4 regions of the Nonomuraea sp. NPDC050691 genome follow, and region 4 is predicted to be linked to each of the others. Evidence: riboswitches for the same ligand, from Rfam matches in the RefSeq annotation. Region 4 holds a riboswitch; each other region holds the start of a gene.

Region 1 (3,199 bases), on a different contig from region 4:
GGTGACGGCGAGCCCGATCAGCCAGCCCCGCACGGCGTTCCCGACCTCGTTTCCGTTCCCTCGTGCCCCTCCGGTACGGCTCCACTTTACGGTCGGCGCGGCCGGCGCGACCCGCACCGGTAAGGGCGCCTTCCTCTTTCGATCGGCACGAGAGGAGGATGTGGACATGAACACGCGACCACTCGGACAGACCACCGTCAGTTCCATCGGTCTCGGCGCGATGCCCATGTCGGTGGCGGGACACATGCCCGACGAGGATCAGTCGATCCGGACGATCCACGCGGCCCTGGACGCCGGCGTGACGCTGATCGACACGGCCGACGCCTACACCCCCGCCCACGACCAGGTCGGGCACAACGAGCGGCTGGTCGCCAAGGCGCTGGCGAGCTGGGGCGGCGACCGGGACGCGGTGCTGGTGGCGACCAAGGGCGGCCACACCCGCGTTCCCGGGGGCGGCTGGGCCGTCGACGGCCGGCCGTCGTACCTGGTCGAGGCGTGCGAGCGGTCCCTCAAGGCCCTGGGTGTGGAGGCGATCGGGCTCTACCAGCACCACCGGCCCGATCCGTCCGTGCCGTACGCGGAGACGATCGGCGCGCTGCGCGACCTGCTCGACGCCGGCAAGATCCGGATGGCCGGGATCTCCAACGCCGACCCCAGCCAGATCAGGACGGCCTACGACATCCTGGGCGGCCGGCTGGCGAGCGTGCAGAACCAGTACTCGCCCGCCTTCCGCTCCTCCGAGCCGGAGGTGGACGTGTGCGAGGAGCTGGGAGTGGCGTTCCTGCCGTGGTCGCCGCTGGGCGGGATCAGCGCGGCGGGGCGGCTCGGCGGCGAGTACGAGGCGTTCGCCAAGGTGGCCGAGGGCCGCGGGGTGTCGCCGCAGCGGGTCTGCCTGGCCTGGGAGCTGGCCCGCGGCCCGGTCGTGATCCCCATCCCCGGGGCGAGCCGGCCGGAGAGCATCCTCGACTCGGTGGCGGCGGCCGATCTTGTGCTGACCTCCGAGGAGCTCAGGCTGCTGAACGGCTGACCCGTCCGGCGCTGACGCGGTCGGCCGGTTTCGCACGGCGGGTACGGGCGTGCGAAGCTTTGAACGTCCCCAACACCAGGAGGTCCTCATGACGGAAACACCGGAGCCGGAAGCCAGCGAAACTCCCGAGGACGAGTTGAAGCGCAAGTTCCGGGAGGCCTTGGAGCGCAAGCGTGCCCGGCAGGCCGATTCGGGCGCTGGTGGCAAGGGCGGCGACGCTTCCAAGATCCACGGTGCTCACGGGCCGGCCGCCAGCAAGCGCTCCTTCCGCCGCAAGAGTGGAGGCTGACGCGTCCTGAGCGGGCGGCGCGCGTCCTGAGCAGGCACGTGTCCGGAGGTCGACGCGTCCTGGGCGGACACGCGTCCTGAGCACGCGCTGAAAGCTGGTTTTCTGGAGGGGTACGGCATGCCGTACCCCTCCATTTCTTTGCCTGAAAGGTAGATCTTCACCCGATTTATGGGGTTTCCTTTGCTATTGTCCGGTTCGCTCGCTAGAGTCGAACCTGTTACCGGCCAGTGACCTAGCCCTTCGCCAGGAAGCGGCGGCTGACCGGCGCCGAATCCCGCTCCCGCGGGAACCGGGGAACCAACCTCTGGGGTGAATCCGGCCCGACCCGGGCCGGTAGGGCATCTCCACGCCCGAACCCGTCAGCTAACCCGGTAGGCGAGATGGAGAGGACAAGACTTCGATGCGCTACCGCGTACCCCCGGACGGGGCAGTGACACCGGCCGCCTGAGCGGCATCCCCCCTTCCCCCTGATTTACCTTCCCTCGCGCTCCCGCGTAGCGCCCGTTGGCACTTCTGCCCGGCTACGCCCCCATCTGAGCGAGCGCGCCCTCCTGTACCCCACGCAAAGGACTCTTCCAACACATGTCCGCACGACTTGGCATGCGTTCTTTCAGCCTTCTGACGGCGGCCGTACTCGGCGCACTCACCATCGGCGCCGGCACCGCGGCGCACGCCGACACCGACGACGACCAGAAGGTCCTCCTCAAGGGCGCCACCACGGCGTCCTACTTCTGGGACGACTCCTCCGGCCGCGCCGGCGACACCGGCCTGCCGGCCAGCGGCAAGCCCATGCAGAAGGGCCTGGCCGCCAGCCCGAGCTGGCCCCTCATGACCGAGGGCTACGTCGTCTACAAGGGCAAGAAGGCCCCGTTCTTCGTCGGCGACCGTGGCCCGGGTGTGCCCTCCAGCAGCGGCGTCATGCTCGACCTCGACGCCAAGACCTTCGCCCAGCTCACCGGCGGCCGCTTCAACTCCGAGACGCTCGGCGTGGACGGCGTCGGCGGCCAGGGCCACATCAAGGTGAGCTACGTCATCACCAAGTGGGGCAGCGGCCCGGGCAAGAAGAACCTCCCCGTCTCCTTCGCCTCCGGCGCCTGGCGCCGCGTCGACGCCAACCCGGCCAAGCCGCCGCTGCTCGCCGAGGACAAGTCCACCGCTCCGGAGGAGTCCGGCGCCGGCTCCGCCGGTGAGGCGGCCTCCGTCTCCAAGAACAACAAGAGCGACAAGAGCGACAAGGCCGGCAAGGACGACGCCGGTGTGGTGACCGCCTCCGAGCACACCTCCCGCGGCACCACCGCCGAGACCGTCAAGACCGCCGAGGCCGGCGACGCCGGCTCCGGCGACCAGGGCCTGAGCACCTCGGCCGGCCTCGCCCTGATGGGCGTGGCCGCGGTCGGCGGCGGCGCGTACCTCGGCCGCGACCGCCTGCGCAAGCTGCTCGTCAAGAGCTGACCCCCGCCGGACCGGCCGCCGTCCCCCCAGACGGCACGCCGGCCGGCACCCCGACCATGCGGCCGGGTCCGGACGCCACCCCGTCCGGTCCGGCCCTACCCAAGGGGCCTGCCTGCCTCTCCATCCAGGCCCCTTGTCACCCCGCTCCGGACCGCCGCCGCCCCGGCGGTTCCGGGGCGGGGTGACGCCTTTCCGGGCCCTTTACCCCGTTGCGGTCCGAATGTCATTCTGTTGGACGTGATCGCGCGCGTTAAGGTCAACGGCATCGAGATCGCCTACGAGAGCTTCGGCACTCCCGGTGCCCGCCCCCTCCTCCTGGTCATGGGCCTGGGCGCCCAGCTCATCCACTGGGACGACGCGTTCTGCCTCCTCCTCGCCGAGCAGGGGCACCACGTCGTCCGCTTCGACAACCGCGACGCGGGCCTGTCCAC
Region 2 (3,199 bases), on a different contig from region 4:
GGGCGTGGTGACGATCACGACGGCCACGGTGGCGAGGCCGAGCACGGCGCACACCACCCCGGCCTGCCGCCACCCGGCCGCGGCCTGACCGCTTCCCGTGCCCGTCCCGGGCATGTCGGGCCCCGGCTCCCCGTCCCGGGGCGAACCAGGCACGCCAGGCACCGATCCGCCACCCCCGGACGCACCAGAGACGCCCCTCACCGATTCCCCGCTGCCCCCGGAGGCATCAGAGACGCCGGGCACCGATCCCCCGCCCACGGACGAGCCGGGCACGTTCGCCTGCGGCTCGTCCGGGCCGGACGCGTCCGCCGGGGGGAACGTGTCCCCCACCTGCCCGTCCTTCGTCACGTGTCCCCCTACGCCAGCTTCTCACGCACGTACGCGCGCCAGCCCGCCGTCAGCCTCGCGGCGGGGAGCCCGGCGGCGGCGAGCGCGCGGTCGGCGCCCCGCGTCCTTGCATCACGGTAGAGCCTCACCAGCGTCCGCTCTCCGCGCCACTCGGCGACGAACCGGCACGCGAGCCACGCCTCCTGATAGACCGCCGCCAGCCTGGACGAGCCGGGCGCGAAGTCGGCAGCCCCTGGTAGATGTCCAGGCGTCCTCCCGGCCCGCACCTCAGCGGCCAGCTCGGCGGCGGCCACCGGCACGGCCAGGCCGGCGTCGCGGTAGGCGACGTAGTCGGCGAACCCCTCGTACAGCCAGGGTGGCAGCCCGCCGGTGCCGGCGGCGACGTGGGTGAGCTCGTGGGCCAGCACGACGTCCCGGCCGACGGCGGTGAGCCGGCCGAACGCCTCGGGCACGACGACGACCCGCCCTCCGTCGGCCATGGCGGCCAGCCCTTCGACGCCCGTGACGCCGGCCAGCCGCGCGGCCTCGGCCGAGGAGGCGGGCACGAGCACGAGGGGCCGCACGGGGGCCTGGAGAACGGCGGAGACACGCGCGCCGGCGGTGTCGGCGCGGTGAGCCAGGTCCCGGAGAAGCGCCGCGTCGGCCCGGTGCCCCAGCACGAGGGACCGCGCGCCCGACACGGCCTGAGTCTCCCCCGGCCACGGTTCGGCCTCCATGCCGGCGCCGGAGTGGCCGGGTGTCGTGACCTTCGTGTCGGAGCGCCGTGGTGGGCCGTACTGGGCGTCCTGGAGCTCGGTGCCGGTAGGGCGGGGAGTGGACGCGGCGGCGAGCGCGAGCAGGGGCGCAACCCCCGCCAGCACGGCACGACGGCTCACCCGGGCGGACACGCTGTCCGATCGTACCGGGCCGTCCGCCCGCCGCCCCCCGCTTCCCCACTTCCGCGCTTCCGCCGCCCCAGGCTCCCGCCCTTCCGCCCTTCCGCCCTTCCGCCCTTCCGCCCTTCCGCGATGCGACGCGGTGCGGTGCGGTGCGGTGCGACGCGACGCGACGCGACGATGCCCCGTGATCCCCGTTCGCGCCCCGCTCTTCACCGACAGGTCCCTGGTCATGTCCCGCGATGCGCGCGTGAACGCACGAAGACCCCGTCCCCAACCCGGGACGGGGTCTTCGTGAGTGCTTACAGACCCGGACGTACCGCACCCACGAACGACGACTTGCGCCATCCGCTGAGCTTCTCGATGCGTACCGTCAGGCCTGTGCGCGGCGAATGGACCATCTTGCCGTGGCCGATGTACATGCCCACGTGGCCGAGTCCCCGGAAGAACATCAGGTCGCCTGGCTGGAGGTTCTTCCAGGAGACCTTCTTCTTGATGCGCGCGTACTGGCTGTTCGTCACGCGGGGGATGCTCACGCCGGCCTTCTTCCAGGCGTACTGGACGAGGCCGGAGCAGTCGAAGGCGCCAGGGCCGGTGCCGCCGTAGCGGTACGGGTCACCGATCTGGGCCTTCGCCACGGCGACGGCCGTGTGGGCCTTCGCCTGCTGCCGGGCGGCTTTCGACGCCTTCGCCGTCTTACGGGTGGCCTGCTTCACGGACGCGGCGGCCGTGCCCGCCGAAACCGTGGAAACGCCGGCCGTTGTGCTCGTCGTCCCTTGTGCCTGGGCAGCCGGGGCATGGAGGACCAGACCTCCGGCCGTCACGGTCATGGTGAGTGCGACACCACTCAGGGCGATACGGGACAGACGGGGGTTGTGCGAGGAGGTAGACAGGATTTCTCCTTGGATCTTCCACGAACGCCTACCGGGTTAGCTGACGGATTCGGGCCTGGAAGTCGCCCTACGGCGCGCTCGCGCGCCGATTCACCCCTGATCCCGGGTTCGGGATCGCTGGGTCCCCGGCTCCGTGCCTCCTGGCTGCACGGACTCGGCAGGACACCGCCGACACAAGTACGGATGTTTACGGCGGTGACCGCTGGATCTCTATCTCGTCCACATCGGGAGGACCGATGTTGGCTCGCGACGCCATGGCTTGTTCGCCGCGACGCCAGAAGTTACGCGGACAAGTCATGGAACGGCAAAGCCACCGTCAAGCTGTAAAGATCGCCATAAGGTGTCAGTAAGACGATGAAGCCCTGCTTGCCACCATGATTCGTTACGTAAATGTGACTCTGCTCACACTTGACGAACCACTGGCCTGTCAGGACGCTTTCGTCGCATTTGTCAGGTTTGTACCGGGCGACTCGCCAGGCCACGTGACCATGAAAGGCGACAGATCGTTTCGGTTCTTTACTCCCGTACCGGCACGGAATAGCGGCAGGCTTGCTAAACTGCCCCGCCACGCGCAGCGAAAGGGGGCTCCCAGCCGCAGCCGGAAGCCCCCGGAATCGAGAACGAGGCGGTCCTCAGGGACGGATGGCGCCCACGATGCTGCCGCCGTACGAGGAGAGCGTGACGACCTTGACCACGTCGCCCGTCTGCGGCGCGTGAACGATCTGGCCGTTGCCCGCGTAGATGCTGACGTGGCCCAGACCATTGCTGAAGATGAGGTCACCTGGCTGGAGCTCGTTCAGCGAGACCTTGCGCGAGGTGCCCCACGCCCACTGCTGCCAGGTCGTCCGCGGCAGGGAGACGCCGGCCGCGCGCCAGGCGGCCTGGGTGAGGCCCGAGCAGTCCCAGCCGCCGGGGCCGGTGCCGCCGAACACGTACGGCTTGCCGACCTGCGCGTACGCGAACCTCAGGACGGCCCCCGCGTTGCCCGAGGCCGGGCCGGTGTACTTGATGCCGGTGCTGTTCGGGTTGCCCGCCCGGTAGGCGCCGAGCCGGTCGAGCAGCTTCTTCTGCTGGGCGATGAGC
Region 3 (3,199 bases), on a different contig from region 4:
CGCACGGTCGTGCTCACCGGGGGCGTGCGCACCCCGTCCGACGCGCTGGTGGGGCCGGTCGCGGTGGCCGCGATCCGCAGGCTGCACGTGGACACGCTGTTCCTCGGGGTGCACGGCATGAGCGTGCGGGCGGGGTTCACCACGCCGAACCTGCTGGAGGCGGAGACCGACAGGGAGCTGGTGGCCGCGGCGCACCGGCTGGTGGTCCCCGCCGACCACACGAAGTGGAACACGGTCGGCATCAGCACGATCGCCGAGCTGGCCGAGGCCGACGTCGTCATCACCGACGCGGGGCTGCCCGAGGACGCACGTAACGAACTGGCCGAACGGGCCGGGCAACTGATCATCGCTGAGGGGTAGCCGTGAAGCGCACCATCACCCAACTGGCCGACGGCCGGGAGCTGATCTACTTCGACCGGAGGGACGACGCCGACCGGAGCGCGATCGACCGCCGGCCGCTCGATCCGCGTCCGGTGGCGTCCGAGCTGCGTTACGACCCGCTGACCGAGGAGTGGATCGCGGTCGCGGGGCACCGGCAGACGCGCACGTTCATGCCGCCGGCGGACGAGTGCCCGCTGTGCCCGTCCTCGGACACGCGAGCCTCGGAGATCCCGGCGCACGACTACGACGTGGTGGTCTTCGAGAACCGCTTCCCCTCGTTCTCCATGAATCTCGGGACATATCGGGATGTGGGGGGTCTGAGCGAGGTTCGTCCGGGCGTGGGGAGGTGTGAGGTGGTGTGCTTCACCTCGGAGCACTCCTCGTCGTTCTCCCGGCTGTCCGACGCGCAGGTCGAGCTGGTGATGGAGGCCTGGGCCGACCGCACGGCGGAGCTGTCCGCGATCGACGGCGTGGAGCAGGTCTTCTGCTTCGAGAACCGCGGCGAGGAGATCGGCATCACGCTGACCCACCCGCACGGCCAGATCTACGCCTACCCGTACGTCACGCCCCGCACGCGGCTCCAGCTCGGCGCCGCCGCGCGGCACGCGGCCCGGCACGGAGGCAACCTGTTCGCGGACGTGCTGGCGGCCGAGCGCGCCGCCGGGACGCGGGTGGTGGCCGCCAACGAGCTGTGGACGGCGTTCGTGCCGGCCGCGGCGCGCTGGCCGTACGAGGTGCACGTCTACCCGCACCGGCAGGTCCCGGACCTCGCCGCGCTGACACAGGAGGAGCGCGCCGCCTTCGCGCCGCTCTACACCTCGGTTCTGCGGGCGCTCGACGGGATGTTCGGCGTCGCCATGCCGTACGTCTCGGCCTGGCACCAGGCTCCGGTACGGCAGGAGCGCGAGCTGGGGTACCTGCATCTGGAGCTGTTCAGCATCCGGCGGGCGCCGGGCAAGCTGAAGTACCTGGCGGGGTCGGAGTCGGCGATGGGCGCGTTCGTCAACGACGTGCTGCCCGAGGAGGCGGCGCGCCTGCTCCGATCACAGGTAGATCACTGATTGATCTCCGCTTGGAGTCGCATTACTGCGTTTTTACCACTAGCATCCCTTTTGTCCCGGTCGTCGCGGCCGGGACACGCCTAATCCCGGGCGCGTCGCCCGGAAGCCGGGGACCCACCGTACCTGGGGTGAATCCACGTCCGTGGTAGGGACCTCCCATCCCGAACCCGTCAGCTAACCCGGTCGGCAGAGGGAGAGGAATCCTCAGTGGCGCCCGCGTCCCCCACGCGCTTTGCCATCAATTTCGTCATCGGCCTCGTGATCGCCACCGTCGCCTTCGGCGCGGCCACCGCGACCGCGGCCCCCAAGCCCAGCGAGGCCGAGCTGCGCGCCGAGCTGAAGGAACTGAACGACAAGGTCGACAAGCTCATCGAGAGCTACAACCTCAAGCGGGTCGAGCTGGCCGAGGCCCAGCAGGCCGCCGAGACGGCCGGCAAGCGGCTGTCCGCCGCCGAGCAGGCGGTCACCTCGGCGGAGACCCGGGTCGCCCAGATCGCCCAGATGCGCTACCAGAGCGGCGACCCGGCCGTGCTCGGCTTCGCGTTCCCCGGCAACGCCACCGGCGCGGCCGTCGTGGAGCAGATGATCGCCGAGCAGCAGGCGGTCGTGCGGAACGTCGCCAAGGCCCGCGACGAGAAGAGGAAGGCGGCCGAGGAGGCCACCGCGCTGGCCGCCCGCATCCGCACCGAGACGGCGGACGTGGCCAAGCGGCGCGACGAGGCCCAGGACGTCATCGACGCCATCGAGAAGAAGCTCAAGGACCTCGTCCCGGTCAGCACCGGCCGCCGCTCCGACGGCACCTGGGCGCCCCAGCTGCCCTCGGGGTCCGACAACATCACGCCCCGCACCCGGGCGATGCGCGAGCTGATCGAGAAGAACTTCTCCCTGCCGTTCACCGTCGGCTGCTTCCGCTCGGGGGCGAGCGGCGAGCACCCGCTGGGCCGGGCGTGCGACTTCATGATGAGCACGGGCGGCACCATGCCCAGCGCGGCCAACAAGGCCCTCGGCGACCGCGTCGCCGCCTGGGCGCTGGAGAACAGGGCCAAGCTCGGGGTGAAGTACGTGATCTGGCAGCAGCGCATCAACATGGGCTCCGGCTGGAGGGCCATGTCGGACCGCGGCAGCATCACCGAGAACCACTTCGACCACGTGCACATCTCGATGAACTGAACCACCCGGCCGTACCCGCGGCCGCCGGTGACCGGACCCATGGCGGACGAGCCCGGCCGATCCATCGTGATCGGCCGGGCTCGGCGCTCGTCGGGTGGAGAAGGGTCAGGCGAGGTCGAACCGGTCGAGTTCCATGACCTTGGTCCAGGCCGCGACGAAGTCGGTCACGAACTTCTCGCGGGCGTCCTGGCTGGCGTAGACCTCCGCGAGGGCTCGCAGCTGGGAGTTGGAGCCGAAGATGAGGTCGACCGCGGTAGCGGTCCACTTCACCTCATCGGTGGCCACGTCACGGATCTCGTACACGTGCTCCTCGGAGTCCGACGCCTTCCACCGGGTGCCCGGCGAGAGCAGGTTGGTGAAGAAGTCGTTGGTCAGCACGCCGGGCCGGTCGGTGAGGACGCCGTGCTTGGTGCCGCCGACGTTGGCCCCGAGGGAACGCAGGCCGCCGATCAGGACGGTCATCTCCGGCGGGGTCAGGTTGAGCATGTAGGCACGATCGACGAGCAGCACCTCCGGCTGGGTCTTCTCGCCGGAACGCAGGTAGTTGCGGAACCCGTCGGCCCGCGGCTCGAGCACCCGGAAGGACT
Region 4 (3,199 bases):
CTGCCCCTGGCCGTAGCCCTGCTGGGGCTGGCCGTAGCCGGGCTGGGAGGGCGGCTGCTGCCCGTACTGCTGCTGGCCGTAGCCCTGCTGGGGCGGGGGCGCGTAGCCGGGCTGGCCGTACTGCTGGCCTGAGGGAGGCTGCTGGCCGTACTGCTGGCCCGAGGGGGGCTGCTGGCCGTAGCCCTGCTGGCCGTACTCCGGCTGGGAGGGCGGCTGCCGGCCGTAGTCGGGCTGGGAGGGCGGCTGCTGGCCGTACGCGGCGTTCTGCCCGTACTGCTGCTGGCCGCCGGGCTGCCCGTACTGCTGCTGCTGCCCGTACTGCTGCTGGCCCTGGCCGTAGCCCTGCTGGGGCTGGCCGTAGCCGGGCTGCGACTGGCCCTGCTGGCCGTAGCCCTGCTGCTCGTACTGCGGCTGGCCCTGCTGACCGTAGCCCTGCTGGCCGTACTGCTGCTGGCCCTGACCGTAGCCCTGCTGGGGCTGCTGGCCGTAGCCGGGCTGCGACTGGCCCTGCTGACCGTAGCCGGGCTGCTGCCCGTACTGCGGCTGGCCGTAGCCCGGCTGACCGTAGTCCTCGGCGCGGTAGCCCACGACCGTCGCGTCGGGATCGGCCTCACCGTGGGGGCGGTTCGGGGGTTGTCCGTACTGGGGAGTCCCGGCAGCGTGCTCGCCGGATTCGTCCTGTGGATACGGCGGCTGTCCGGTGCTCACCGTGTCACCTCGCTTCGAGAGTGCATGTAGCACATGTCAGGACACATGCCTGTGCTGCCCAACGTATCGACATAGGTATCAACAATCACCTTTCTCGTTGGTCAAGGTCGGCGTCACCGGATGTCAGATGGAGCAGCATGCGGGTGTTGCCCAGGGTGTTGGGCTTGACGTGCTCGAGGTCGAGGAACTCCGCCACGCCCTCGTCGTACGAGGCCAGAAGCTCGGCGTAGACCTCCGGGGAGACCGGGGTGCCCTGGATCCGCCGGAACCCGTGACGGGCGAAGAAGTCGACCTCGAAGGTCAGGCAGAACACCCGGCTGAGCCCGAGCTCCCTCGCGGTGCGGATCAGCGCGGAGACGATCCGGTGGCCGATGCCCAGCCCACGGAAGGCGGGGTCCACGGCGACCGTCCTGATCTCGGCCAGGTCCTCCCAGAGCACGTGGAGGGCGCCGCAGCCGACGACGGCGCCGCCTCGCTCGGCGACCCAGAACTCCTGCACGTCCTCGTACAGGGTGACGGTGGCCTTCTCCAGGAGACGTGGACCGGCACCGGCATAGGTGTCGACCAGGCGCCTGATCGTCCTGACATCCGACGTGCGGGCGCGACGCACCACGATGTCGGTGTCAGACACGGTGACTTCGGCGACCTGTTCCATGGGCATCCAGAGTACAGATCCCATTACGGCTCGTACCAAAATCCTCTCCGCCTCCGGCATCCGACATGTCACTCCAGCCTCTTCCGTCCAGGCAACGCGCGTCCCAACCCATGGCAAAGTAGACATAAAGTCGGACAGGCAGCAGGGGACCCCTTGTCACCTAGTGACCCTTCGGTAGCGATACCTCTACAGACTTGGCAGTTCTGGTTGAGCAGGAACCCGAGGTGCACTAATGTCCAGCGACGATGTCACCCGCGCGACCCCCGCGTGGGACGCGCCCAATCCCCGTACGGGGAACCGGGGACCCGCCGGTGGCGAGCTCACGAATGCCACCACATGGGGTGAATCCGAGCACACGCTCGGTAGGGCTGCTCCGGCCCGAACCCGTCAGCTAACCCGGTAGGCGTCGATGAGAGGAGCTGGTCGGTGAAGCGTACGCGCGGTCGCGGAAGGACGAGGGCGGGCCGGCATGCCCGCCCCCCGAAACAGGCGCTCCTGCGCCGTTTCGCCGTCCTGAGCGCCGCCGTGGTGGCGCTCAGCTTCGTGATCCCGTCCGGAGCCGCCACCGCCGACCCCGAGCCCTCCCTGGAGGAGCTGTCCAAGCGGGTCGAAGCGATGCACACCCAGATCGAGACCCTCAGCGAGCAGTACAACGGCCAGCGCGAGAAGCTGAAGAGCGCCCGCAAGTCGGCCGAGCAGGCCAAGAAGGTGCTGGCCACCAGTGAGGCCGACCTCTCCGCCAAGCGCGCCAGGACCCGGCAGCTGGCTCAGCAGGAGTACATGACGGGCGGCCTCGGCCACGCCTTCACCATGCTGGGCGCCGAGGACCCCGACGGCTTCCTCGACCGGGCCGCCACCAGCTACGCGCTGGAGCAGGAGGCGGGCCAGGAGGTCAACCAGGTCGTCAAGGCCATGGAGCAGGCCAGGCAGGCCAAGGACGAGGCCAAGGCCCACATCGACGAGGTCGAGAAGCTCGTCGACGACCTCGACACCAAGCGGGACAAGATCGTCAAGCTGGTGGCCAAGGTGGAGAGCAACCTGTTCAGGCGGGCGATCGGCGAGGCGGGCCGTCCCGGCACGCGCGCCCAGCGCGTCGCCCTGCCGATCGCGGGCGCGGGCAAGGCCGCCGAGGCGGCCAGGTGGGCCCTCACGCAGCAGCTCAAGCCGTACGTGTGGGGCGCCGAGGGGCCGGGCTCGTACGACTGCTCGGGCCTGGTCATGGCCGCCTACCAGCGGGTCGGCATCTCGCTGCCCCACTACACCGGCAGCCAGTGGACCGCCGGCCGGCACATCTCCAGGGAGGAGCTGCGGCCCGGCGACCTGGTCTTCTTCTACAGCGACCTGCACCACGTCGGCATCTACATCGGCGGCAACATGATGGTCCACGCGCCGCGCACGGGCGACGTCGTCAGGGTGGCGTCGCTGGCCAACCGGCCGTTCGTGGGCGCCGTCCGCGTCGCCAACTGAGCGCGAGGCGCAGGGCGGTCAGATGAGCTGGCGGCGGGCGGCCCACGCCACGGCCTCGATGGCCGTGGCGACCCCGATGCGGTCGCAGATGCCGCGCAGCCGGCGGCGTACGGTGCGCCCGCTGATGTCGAGGCGCCTGCCCACCCGATCGACGGTGACTCCCTTGGCAAGCTCCGCCAGCAAGGCTAGATCGGCGTGGCTAAGCTCAACCTGATCGGTGAGCACATCCATCGGGAGCCCTCCCCCCAACAGCAGTCCGGAGTCGTCGTCGGCCCGTGCAAAGCTGTTCGCTCCGCAGACGGTAAACGCATACGGGAAAGGCCGTCAAGCGCGATAACCGTGGCACTTGACGGCTGCCATTGACTTGAT

Evidence for each region. Region 4 has a riboswitch for cyclic di-AMP ahead of AB0H81_RS03525 (NlpC/P60 family protein). Riboswitches for the same ligand answer to the same signal wherever they lie in the genome.
Region 1: another riboswitch for cyclic di-AMP. It lies ahead of AB0H81_RS11070 (hypothetical protein); the one in region 4 lies ahead of AB0H81_RS03525 (NlpC/P60 family protein).
Region 2: another riboswitch for cyclic di-AMP. It lies ahead of AB0H81_RS39335 (C40 family peptidase); the one in region 4 lies ahead of AB0H81_RS03525 (NlpC/P60 family protein).
Region 3: another riboswitch for cyclic di-AMP. It lies ahead of AB0H81_RS16585 (hypothetical protein); the one in region 4 lies ahead of AB0H81_RS03525 (NlpC/P60 family protein).

What each region holds. Positions count from the first base shown of each region.
Region 1 is NZ_JBFAIA010000019.1:23,510-26,708, reverse strand. It holds gene AB0H81_RS11085 (DUF1232 domain-containing protein) at 1-33, opposite strand, end outside; gene AB0H81_RS11080 (aldo/keto reductase) at 167-1,027, shown strand; gene AB0H81_RS11075 (DUF5302 domain-containing protein) at 1,116-1,316, shown strand; cyclic di-AMP (ydaO/yuaA leader) riboswitch at 1,572-1,709, shown strand; gene AB0H81_RS11070 (hypothetical protein) at 1,899-2,768, shown strand; gene AB0H81_RS11065 (alpha/beta hydrolase) at 3,006-3,199, shown strand, end outside.
Region 2 is NZ_JBFAIA010000206.1:1,343-4,541, forward strand. It holds gene AB0H81_RS39325 (M48 family metallopeptidase) at 1-153, opposite strand, end outside; gene AB0H81_RS39330 (hypothetical protein) at 357-1,235, opposite strand; gene AB0H81_RS39335 (C40 family peptidase) at 1,526-1,939, opposite strand; cyclic di-AMP (ydaO/yuaA leader) riboswitch at 2,127-2,286, opposite strand; gene AB0H81_RS39340 (NlpC/P60 family protein) at 2,749-3,199, opposite strand, start outside.
Region 3 is NZ_JBFAIA010000036.1:14,020-17,218, forward strand. It holds gene AB0H81_RS16575 (DeoR/GlpR family DNA-binding transcription regulator) at 1-360, shown strand, start outside; gene galT (galactose-1-phosphate uridylyltransferase) at 363-1,442, shown strand; cyclic di-AMP (ydaO/yuaA leader) riboswitch at 1,510-1,645, shown strand; gene AB0H81_RS16585 (hypothetical protein) at 1,701-2,612, shown strand; gene katG (catalase/peroxidase HPI) at 2,718-3,199, opposite strand, start outside.
Region 4 is NZ_JBFAIA010000005.1:58,945-62,143, reverse strand. It holds gene AB0H81_RS03535 (RDD family protein) at 1-708, opposite strand, end outside; gene AB0H81_RS03530 (amino-acid N-acetyltransferase) at 794-1,363, opposite strand; cyclic di-AMP (ydaO/yuaA leader) riboswitch at 1,629-1,784, shown strand; gene AB0H81_RS03525 (NlpC/P60 family protein) at 1,790-2,830, shown strand; gene AB0H81_RS03520 (LuxR C-terminal-related transcriptional regulator) at 2,849-3,061, opposite strand.